Regions from separate parts of the Streptomyces sp. SYSU D01066-1 genome, predicted to be linked through region 2. Evidence: riboswitches for the same ligand, from Rfam matches in the RefSeq annotation. Region 2 holds a riboswitch; the other holds the start of a gene.
The links. A riboswitch is a leader RNA that binds a small molecule or an ion and turns the genes downstream of it on or off. The one in region 2 is predicted to bind thiamine pyrophosphate.

Region 1 (5,065 bases), on a different contig from region 2:
GCCGGGCCGCCAGCGCCCGCGCGAGCGCCACCCGCTGCTGCTCGCCACCGGACAGCGCCGCCACGGACCGCCCCGCGGCCCCCGGCAGCCCGACCAGCTCCAGCAGTTCCGTGACCCGTGCCCGCTGTTCGTCACGCGACGCGCCCCGCATCCGGGGCCCGAAGGCGACGTTGCCGGCCACGTCCCGCTGCGGGAAGAGCTGGTGGTCCTGGAACATCAGCCCGACCTCGCGCCGGTGCGCGGGTACGCCCGCCTGGTCCCGCCCGTCCAGCAGCACCCGCCCGGCGTCCAGCGGCTGGAGCCCGGCCACCGCCCGCAGCAGCGTCGACTTGCCGCTGCCGCTGGGCCCGAGCACACACACCACCTCGTGCTCGGCGACCCTCAGATCGACGGCGTCCAGCACGGCCCGCCCACCGAAGCGGACCGTGGCCCCCTCAAGGCTCAGCATGCTCACAACTCCCCGCTCCGGTCGGTGCGCAGCCGCTCGAGCACCAGCAGCGCCACCGCGCACACGATCATCAGAATCGTCGACAGGGCCATCGCCTGCCCGTAGTTGACGTCCCCCGGCCGTCCCAGCAGCCGTGCCACGGCCACCGGCAGCGTCGGGTTGTCGGGCCGCGCGATGAACACCGTCGCCCCGAACTCCCCCAGCGACACCGCGAACGCGAACCCGGCCGCGACCAGCAGCGCCCGCCGCACCAGCGGCAGGTCCACCTCCCGCCAGACCCGCCAGGGCGACGCCCCGAGCACGGCCGCCGCCTCCCGCAGCCGCCCGTCCACCGCCCGCAGCACCGGCAGCATGGTCCGTACGACGAAGGGCACCCCGACCAGTGCCTGCGCGAGCGGCACCAGCATCCAGGACGACCGCAGGTCCAGCGGCGGCTCGTCCAGCGCGATCAGGAACCCGAAGCCGACGGTCACCGCCGACACCCCGAGCGGCAGCATCAGCAGCGCGTCGAAGCCGCGCACGAGCCGGCCCGCGTCCCGGCGGGCCAGCGCGAAGGCGGCCAGTGAGCCGACGAGCACGGCGACGGCGGTGGCGGCGACGGCGTACTGGAGGGAGTTGCCGACGGCGTCGATCGGCGGGACGAGGAAGGTACCGCCGTCCTCGTGCGTGAGCGCCCGGTAATGACCGAGACCGCCGTCCACCGACCGCCGCACCAGCACGGCCAGCGGCAGCAGGATCAGTACGGCGACGGTGGCCAGCACCCCTGCCAGCAGCCCCCGCTGCCCGGCGCCGCGCGGCCGGCGCGCGGTGACCGAGGCGTCCACCAGCCTCAGCGCGGTCTCCCGCCGCCGCACCGTCCAGGCGTGCACGGCGAGGATCGCGGCGACCGCGGCGAACTGGACCAGCGTCAGCACGGCGGCGGTGGAGAGGTCGAAGAGCTGCGAGGTCTGCCGGTAGATCTCCACCTCCAGGGTGGCGAAGGCGGGCCCGCCGAGGATCTGCACGACGCCGAAGGAGGTGAAGGTGAACAGGAACACCATCAGCGCGGCGGCGGCCACGGCGGGCGCCAGCGCCGGCAGGGTGACCCGGCGCCAGGCGGCGAACGGCGACGCGCCCAGCATCCGCGCGGCCTCCTCCTGCCGCGGGTCGAGCTGCGCCCACAGACCGCCGACGGTGCGGACGACGACGGCGTAGTTGAAGAAGACGTGCGCCAGCAGGATGGCCCACACGGTGGTGTCCAGCCGCACCCCCCACAGGTCGTCGAGCAGCCCGCCGCGCCCGACCAGGGCCAGGAACGCCGTACCGACCACGACCGTCGGCAGCACGAACGGCACCGTCACCACCGCCCGCAGCACCTGCTTGCCGGGGAAGTCCAGCCGGGCGAGGACGTACGCGCCCGGCAGCGCGACCAGCAGGGTGAGCGCCGTGGAGGCCAGTGCCTGCCAGGTGGTGAACCACAGCACGTGCCGTACGGCGGAGGCGGCCACCACCTCCCCGATCCGGCCCGGGTGCCAGCCGTCGCCGTCCTTCAGGCCCCGGCCGACGATCGCGGCGACGGGGTAGGCGAAGAAGACGGCGAAGAACGCGACGGGCACCGCCATCAGGGCCAGTCGCGCCCCGTTCGACCGCCGCCGCGCGGCTACTTCAGTACGAGCGAGGTCCACGACGTGACCCAGTCGTCCCGGTGTTCGGCGATCTTCGCCGGGGCCATGGTCCGCGGGTCGGCGACGTCCGGCATGTTGTCGGTGTAGACGGCCGGCGGCTCGGCGCCGTCGACGACCGGGTTGACGAACATGTTCAGCGGCATGTCCTCCTGGAACTTCTCGCTGATCAGGAAGTCGATCAGCGCCTTGCCGCCCTCGGGGTTCTTCGCCTTGCTCAGCAGCCCGGCGAACTCGGTCTGCCGGAAGCAGGTGCCGGTCGCCACCCCCGTGGGCGCGGTCTTCGGCTGCGGATCGGCGTAGACCACCTCCACCGGCGGGGAGGAGGCGTAGGAGACGACGAGCGGCCGGTCCCCGCCGGCCTTCCTGCCCCCGGCCGACCCGGAGAACTCCTCGTTGTACGCCTGCTCCCAGCCGTCGACCACCTTCACCCCGTTGGCCTTGAGCTTCTTCCAGTACCCCTGCCAGCCTCCCCCGCTCTCGGCTTCGCTCGAGCGGGAGGTGCCCCCATCCCCGTACGCGGCGGCCGTCCCGAGCAGGAAGCCCAGCCCCGGCGAGGAGGTCCCGGCGTTCTCGGTGACGAGGAGGTCCTTGTACGCGGGCTCGGTCAGGTCGGCGAAGGAGGCCGGCGGGTCGATGTCGTGCTCGCTGAAGTACGCCTTGTCGTAGTTGACGCAGATGTCGCCGTAGTCGACGGGCGTGACCCGGTGCCGCTCGGCGTCGAGCTGGTACCGCTCGTCGACCCGGTCCAGTCCCTTCGCCTCGTACGGCTGGAACAGGCCGTTGTCGAGGGCGCGGGAGAGCAGCGTGTTGTCGACGCCGAAGAGGACGTCGCCCTGCGGGTTGTCCTTGGTCAGGATCGCCTTGTTGACCGCCTGCCCGGCGTCGCCGTCCTCCAGGACCTTCACCCGGTACCCGGACTGCTTCTCGAAGGCGGCGATGACGCTCTTGGACACGGCCCACGAGTCATGGCTGACCAGCGTCACGGTCCTCGTGTCGCCGGACGCCCCGTCGCCGGACGACGACCCGCACGCGGACAGCGTGACCAGACCGAGCCCGACGACCAGGACCGTGGCCTTCTTGGTGATGCTCACTGAATTCCTCCTGGGGTGGGCCAGGAGAAGACGCGGCCCTGCCCGGAACCCCTCGTCGGGACCCCGGGCAGGGCGCAACAGCTCGAGTGATGACCGATCTCCCTACCCAGAATGACCTGGGCCAGGTTCGGAGGGTCTGCGGCCGGTGCCGCACTCTCAGCGCTGTGGCGCTCCCCTGTCGGAATATTGAAGATGTGTTTCTCTGATGTCCTACGGATGTCCTACGTCGATCAGGTTACCGCTCGCTCGCGGCGAGCTGGCCGCACGCCCCGTCGATCTCCTGCCCGCGGGTGTCCCGGATGGTCACCGGCACACCGTGGGCCGCGATGGCCTCCACGAACGCCTTCTCGTCCTCGGGCCGCGAGGCGGTCCACTTCGAGCCCGGCGTCGGGTTGAGCGGGATGAGGTTGACGTGCACGGGCTTGCCCTTGAGCAGCCGCCCGAGCCGGTCACCCCGCCACGCCTGGTCGTTGATGTCCCGGATCAGCGCGTACTCGATGGACAGCCGGCGCCCCGACCGCGCGGCGTACTCGAACCCGGCGTCCAGCACCTCACGCACCTTCCACCGGGTGTTGACCGGCACGAGGGTGTCGCGCAGCTCGTCGTCGGGGGCGTGCAGCGAGATCGCGAGCCGGCACTTGAAGCCCTCGTCGGCGAACCGGTGGACGGCCGGCACGAGACCGACCGTCGACACGGTGATCCCGCGCTGCGACAGCCCGACACCGTCCGGCTCGGGGTCGGTGAGCCGCCGGATGGCCCCCACCACGCGGTTGTAGTTGGCGAGCGGCTCGCCCATCCCCATGAACACGATGTTGCTGAGCCGCGCCGGCCCCCCGGGAACCTCTCCGTCCCGCAGCGCCCGCATGCCGTCCACGATCTGGTGCACGATCTCGGCGGTCGACAGGTTCCGGTCGAGCCCCGCCTGCCCGGTGGCGCAGAACGGGCAGTTCATGCCGCACCCGGCCTGCGAGCTGATGCACATGGTCACCCGGTCCGGGTACCGCATGAGCACCGACTCGACGAGCGTCCCGTCGAACAGCCGCCACAGCGTCTTGCGGGTGGTGCCCTCGTCGGTCGACAGATGCCGCACGACGGTCATCAGCTCGGGCAGCAACGCCTCCCGCAGCTTTCCCCGGGCACCGGCGGGGATGTCGGTCCACTGCTCCGGGTCGTGCGCGTACCGCGCGAAGTAGTGCTGCGAGAGCTGCTTGGCGCGGAACGCCTTCTCACCGGCCGCGACGACCGCCTCCTTGCGCTCGGCGGGCGTGAGGTCGGCGAGATGCCGCGGCGGCTTCTTGGCTCCGCGCGGGGCGACGAAAGTGAGTTCTCCGGGCTTAGGCATGGCAGTACCAGTGTCGCAGATCGACGGGGTGGCCTTCCGACACCGGCCGGGCCACCGCGGACCGCCGTGGTGCCCTTGTGAGGTGTGGCACATAGGAGGGTCACGGTGCGCACGGTTACCTACTGGTCAGCATGCGCGATTTCGGCATCGTCACAGGTGTTTTTTGTCAATCCGGTTACGCAATGCGCGCGGACCGTACAGACGGAAAGAATGGCCGGACCATCAATTCGGGGGCGGCTTTTTCGCCGGTGGTTCACTGAGGAGGAGAGCGCCTTTCGGCGGTCACTCGCTCCTTCAGGAGAACGGACGGAATACCGTGGTCTTCGAGAAGATCAAGAAACTGAAGAAGGCGCACAAGGTCACGCTCGGCGCGGCCTGTATCGCCGCGGCGGGCAGCCTGGCCGTCGCCGGCGCCAATCTGGCCAAGGACGACGGTCCCGGCGAGGCGCCGACCACGACCGTCCACCGGGACGACAACCGGGACCGGACCGAGGTCGACGGGGACGGTGACGGGCCGCGC
Region 2 (5,065 bases):
CCGGCACGGCGGCGGAGGGCGGCGGGACGTCCTCGCCCAGGTGCTGGTAGAGCACCTGGGCGGGGGAGTCCCCCTGGTGCGGCTTGGCGCCGGTCAGCATCTCGTACAGGACCACGCCGCACGCGTAGACGTCGACGCGCGGGTCGGCGGTGCCGTGCTCGATCTGCTCGGGCGCCAGGTAGGAGACGGTGCCCAGGACGGCGCCGGTGGTGCTGGTGACCGTGTCGACGGCGCGGACCAGGCCGAAGTCGGCGACCTTGACCCGGCCGTCGTCCCCGATCAGCACGTTCTCCGGCTTCATGTCCCGGTGCACGAACCCCGCGCGGTGCGCGGCGCCGAGCGCGGCCAGTATCGGCTCCAGGATGTCCAGGGCCGCCCGGGGCCGCAGCGCCCCGCGCTCGCGCAGTACGTCCCGCAGGGTGCAGCCGGAGACGTACTCCATCGCCAGGTAGACGTAGCCCCCGTCGGTGCCCTGGTCGAAGACCTGGACGACGTTGGGGTGGGCGAGCCGGGCGACCGACTTGGCCTCGCGGATGAACCGCTCGACGAACGTGCCGTCGGCCGCCAGCGTCGGGTGCATCACCTTCAGCGCGAGCACACGGTCCAGGCGGGTGTCCACGGCCCGGTAGACCGTGGCCATCCCGCCGACCGCGATCCGCGCGTCGACGCGGTACCGGCCGTCGAGCTCCTGCCCGACCAGAGGGTCCTGAAGGGTCGTGTCCACGCAGGCGAGTGTACGAGCCGTCGCTGACGGAAGGCTGTGTACGGCCGCCGCGGGGTGCTGCCGCCACCGTCCTGTGACACACCCCACGGGCCGGGCCCCGGTCAGAACGCGGGCCGCTCCGGGTCCAGGACGGCCAGGCCGGCGGCCGGGGAGGACGCCTCGGCGAAGTGCCGGCGCGGGATGCGCCCCGCCCGCCGGGCCAGCCGGCCGGCCTCCACCGCGTGCCGCATCGCCTCCGCCATGAGGACCGGCTCCTGCGCCCGGGTCACCGCCGAGGCGAGCATCACACCCGCGCAGCCCAGCTCCATCGCCAGCGCGGCGTCCGAGGCCGTGCCGGCGCCGGCGTCCAGGATCACCGGTACGCGCGCGTGCTCGACGATCAGCTGGAAGTTGTGCGGGTTGCGGATGCCGAGCCCGGAGCCGATCGGCGAGCCCAGCGGCATGACCGCCGCGCAGCCGACGTCCTCCAGCTTCCGGGCCAGTACCGGGTCGTCGTTGGTGTACGGCAGCACCGTGAAGCCGTCGTCGACCAGGGTCTCGGCCGCGTCCAGCAGCTCGACCGGGTCGGGCAGCAGGGTGCGCTCGTCGGCGATGACCTCCAGCTTGACCAGGTCGGTGCCGAGGGCCTCGCGCGCCAGGCGGGCGGTCAGCACGGCCTCCCCGGCGGTGAAGCAGCCCGCCGTGTTGGGCAGCACGCGGATGCCGAGCCTCTCCAGCACCGACAGCACCGACCCGTGCACGGACGGGTCCACGCGCCGCATGGCGACCGTCGTCAGCTCGGTCCCGGACGCCACCAGGGACCGCTCCAGCACGTCGAGGCTGGGCGCCCCGCCGGTGCCCATGATCAGGCGGGACGTGAAGGACGTACCGCCGAGGACGAAGGGATCGTCGGCCATGGTTCTCAGCCTCCTTGCACGGCGGTGAGGACTTCGACGCGGTCGCCGTCGGAGAGCGCGGTGTCCGACCAGCGCGCGCGTGGGACGACGGTTTCGTTGAGGGCGGCGGCCACCCCGGACGGTGCCTCGGTGAGGGTCCGTACGAGGGCGTCGAGCGCCGTTCCGGGGGCCACCTGGCGGGGCTCCCCGTTGACCGAGACGCTGATGTTCATGCGGGCTGCTCCGTGCGCGCGGGGGCGGTCTCCTGGGTGGGCGTGTGACCGGGTGTCTGGTCGGGTCCCTGGCCGGGTGTCTGGTCCGGCGCCTGGGTGGTGCCGAACCGGCCGGGTGTGAAGGGGCGGGCCTCCTCGGGCAGCTCGCCGGTGGTCAGGACGTGCGCCATGACGTCGCCGGTGACCGGGGTGAGCAGCACGCCGTTGCGGAAGTGCCCGGTGGCCAGCAGCAGGCCGTCCAGGGCGGTCGGGCCGAGCAGCGGCGCGTTGTCCGGGGAGCCGGGGCGCAGTCCCGCGAGGGTCTCCGTCAGGGGCAGCTCGGTGATGCCCGGGACCAGCTCGTGGGCGTCGCGCAGCAGCTCGTAGACGCCGCCGGCGGTGACGGTCGTGTCCCAGCCCAGCTCCTCGCTGGTGGCGCCGACGACGAGTTCGCCGCTTGCGCGGGGCACCAGGTAGAGCGGGTTGCCGCGCACCACCGCGCGGACGGTGCGGTGGAGCAGCGGCGGCTGTCCCGGCGGCATCGTCAGCCGCAGCACCTGCCCCTTCACGGGCCGCACCGGCGGCAGTACGCCCTCCGGGAGGCCCGCCAGACGGCCGCTGAGGCTGCCCGCGGCCAGGACGACCTGCCCGGCCGCCAGCGCGGTGCCGTCGGCCGTCACGACGCCGGTGGCGCGGTCCCGGGCGACGGTGAGCCGCTCGGCCGCGGTCCGGTGCAGGCGCACGCCCGCCCGCTCGCAGGCGGTCAGCAGCGCCGCGGCCAGCCGCCGGGGGTCGACCTGGTGGTCGCCGTCCACCCGCAGCCCCCCGCGCACGCCCGGCGCGAGCATCGGCTCCAGGCGCCGGCAGTCACGCCCCGACAGCCACTCGGACTCCAGGCCCGAGCGCAGCTGGAAGGCGTGCAGCTCCCGCAGGTGCGTCCGGTCGTCGGCGTCGAGCGCGACGGCCAGGGTGCCGCAGCGGCGGTAGCCGAGGTCGTGCCCGGTGGCCTCGGACAGCTCGGCGGCGAAGGCGGGGTAACGGCGGGCCGAGGCGAGGTTCAGGGCGAGCAGGGTCTGCTCGCCGTAGTGCAGCTCGGTGACGGCGGCCAGCATCCCGGCCGCCACCCGGGCGGCCCCGCCGCCCGGCGCCGGGTCCACCACCGCCGTGACCAGCCCGCGCTGCGCGGCCCGCCACGCGGTGACCAGACCGATGATCCCGCCCCCGACGACCAGGACGTCGGCCGCGTCGGACGCGGGTGACATGGGTGACATGGGCGTCCAGCCCCTCCCTTCGCCGGCATGACCCGGATCAGGTTCGTACGGTCGGAGGCCGCCAGCCTCCCTCTCAGCCCGGTGCGTCCGGGCTCCCGCGAGTGCCTTACGTTGGCCACCCTAACTGTTCGATGTCCGCCTCTGTAAGGGAGTGTCCGCCGGTGACGCGTTCGCTCGACGGTCTCGTGTTCGCCCCGGTCGCCGACCAGGCACCCGGCCAGGTCGGTACCCGTACCCGCTTCACCTACCACGAGCGGGACGGCGCCGTCTGGGCCGAGTACGCCGGCGGCGACGTCGTCCGCGGGTACCTGGTGGGGACGCGCGAGGCGGACCGGCTCGACTTCCGGTACGTGCAGCTCAGGGCGGACGGCTCCACGGCCTGCGGGCACTGCGTGTCGACCGTCGTCGGCCTGCCGGACGGGCGGGTGCGGCTGGAGGAGACCTGGCAGTGGGAGTCGGGGGAGGGCGACGGGACCAGCGTGGTGGAACAGGTCCGGTGACGGCGCTGCGGAGCGCGGCGGGTGCGCGGCGGGTATGCGGTGGGGGTGCGGTGGGGGTGTGCGCGGTGGGTGTGCGGCGGGCCACCGAACGTTTCTCCTGACCGGCGGCGAGCCAGGTGTCTAAGGTGATCAGGTGAGTGAGCAGACGCAGGAGCGAGGCGGCTTCGCGCGGCGCGTGGTCGTCGTGGGCGCGGGCATGGCCGGCGTGCAGACGGCGGTCGCCCTGCGCGAACGGGGCTTCACCGGCCCCGTGACACTGATCGGCGCCGAACCGCACCAGCCGTACGACCGGCCCCCGCTGTCCAAGGCGGTCCTGCTGGGCACCGCCGAGGGCTCCGCCTTCGACATCGACTTCGAGTCGCTCGGCATCGAACTGCGGCTCGGGCGGGAGGCGCTGGGCGTCCGCCCCGGCGAGCACCTGCTGGACACCTCCGCGGGGCCGGTGCCGTACGACTCCCTCGTCCTGGCGACCGGCGCCGAGCCGCTGCGGCTGCCGGGTGCCGAGGGCGTCCCCGGCGTCCACCTGCTGCGCACCCTGGACGACGCCGGGCGGCTGCGTCCCGTACTCGGCCGGCAGCACGACGTGGTGGTCGTGGGCGCGGGCTGGATCGGCGCCGAGTTCGCCACCGCCGCGCGGGAGGCCGGGTGCGCGGTGACCGTCGTGGAGGCCGCCGACCGGCCGCTGGCCGGGGCGCTGCCCGCCGAGGTCGCCGCCCCCATGGCCGACTGGTACGCCGACGCGGGAGCGGTTCTGCGCACCCACGCGCGCGTGGAGCGCGTCGAGCCGGGCGCCGTGGTCCTCGACGACGGCACGCGCGTGCCCGCCGGCGCGGTCGTCGTCGGCATCGGGGCCAGGCCCGCCACCGCCTGGCTGGACGGCTCCGGGATCGCCCTCGGCGCCCATGGCGAGGTCCTGGCCGACGACCGCCTGCGCACCCGCGTACCCGACGTCCACGCGGTCGGCGACTGCGCGTCCTTCCCGTCCGGGCGGTACGGGGAACGGCTGCTCGTGCACCACTGGGACAACGCCCTCCAGGGGCCGCGCACGGTGGCCGCCGACATCATCGGCGCCGCCACCGGGGAACCGGCGCCGGTGTACGACCCGGTGCCGTACTTCTGGTCCGAGCAGTTCGGCCGCTTCGTCCAGTACGCCGGGCACCACCCCGCCGGCGACACCACGGTGTGGCGCGGCGACCCCGCCGGACCCGCCTGGACGGTCTGCTGGCTGCGCGCGGACCGCCTCGTCGCGCTGCTGGCGGTGGGGCGGCCCCGGGACCTGGCCCAGGGCAGACGGCTGATCGAGTCGGGCGCGGCGCTGGATCCGCGGCTCCTCGCGGACCCGGCCAGGCCGCTGAAGTCGGCGGTGGCGTGACGAGGGCGGGACGGGGCGGGGAGAGCGGGGGCGCGGGGCGAGGTCCCGGCTCGTCCGCGCTGGTCGGAGGGGTCCGGCTTCCGCGTGTCAGTGGCAGATGGCAGGCTTGAG

Region 1: it holds a riboswitch for thiamine pyrophosphate, as region 2 does, so the genes downstream of both, ACY1JF_RS08125 (thiamine ABC transporter substrate-binding protein) here and thiO (glycine oxidase ThiO) in region 2, are expected to answer to the same signal.

What each region holds. Positions count from the first base shown of each region.
Region 1 covers NZ_JBUDHV010000006.1:49,938-55,002, forward strand. Annotated here, with positions in the region: gene ACY1JF_RS08115 (ABC transporter ATP-binding protein) at 1-448, opposite strand, end outside; gene ACY1JF_RS08120 (ABC transporter permease) at 451-2,049, opposite strand; gene ACY1JF_RS08125 (thiamine ABC transporter substrate-binding protein) at 2,088-3,203, opposite strand; TPP riboswitch at 3,285-3,390, opposite strand; gene rlmN (dual-specificity RNA methyltransferase RlmN) at 3,439-4,545, opposite strand; gene ACY1JF_RS08135 (hypothetical protein) at 4,862-5,065, shown strand, end outside.
Region 2 covers NZ_JBUDHV010000035.1:63,214-68,278, forward strand. Annotated here, with positions in the region: gene pknB (Stk1 family PASTA domain-containing Ser/Thr kinase) at 1-724, opposite strand, end outside; gene ACY1JF_RS25595 (thiazole synthase) at 826-1,620, opposite strand; gene thiS (sulfur carrier protein ThiS) at 1,626-1,826, opposite strand; gene thiO (glycine oxidase ThiO) at 1,829-3,073, opposite strand; TPP riboswitch at 3,080-3,191, opposite strand; gene ACY1JF_RS25610 (hypothetical protein) at 3,244-3,582, shown strand; gene ACY1JF_RS25615 (NAD(P)/FAD-dependent oxidoreductase) at 3,716-4,954, shown strand.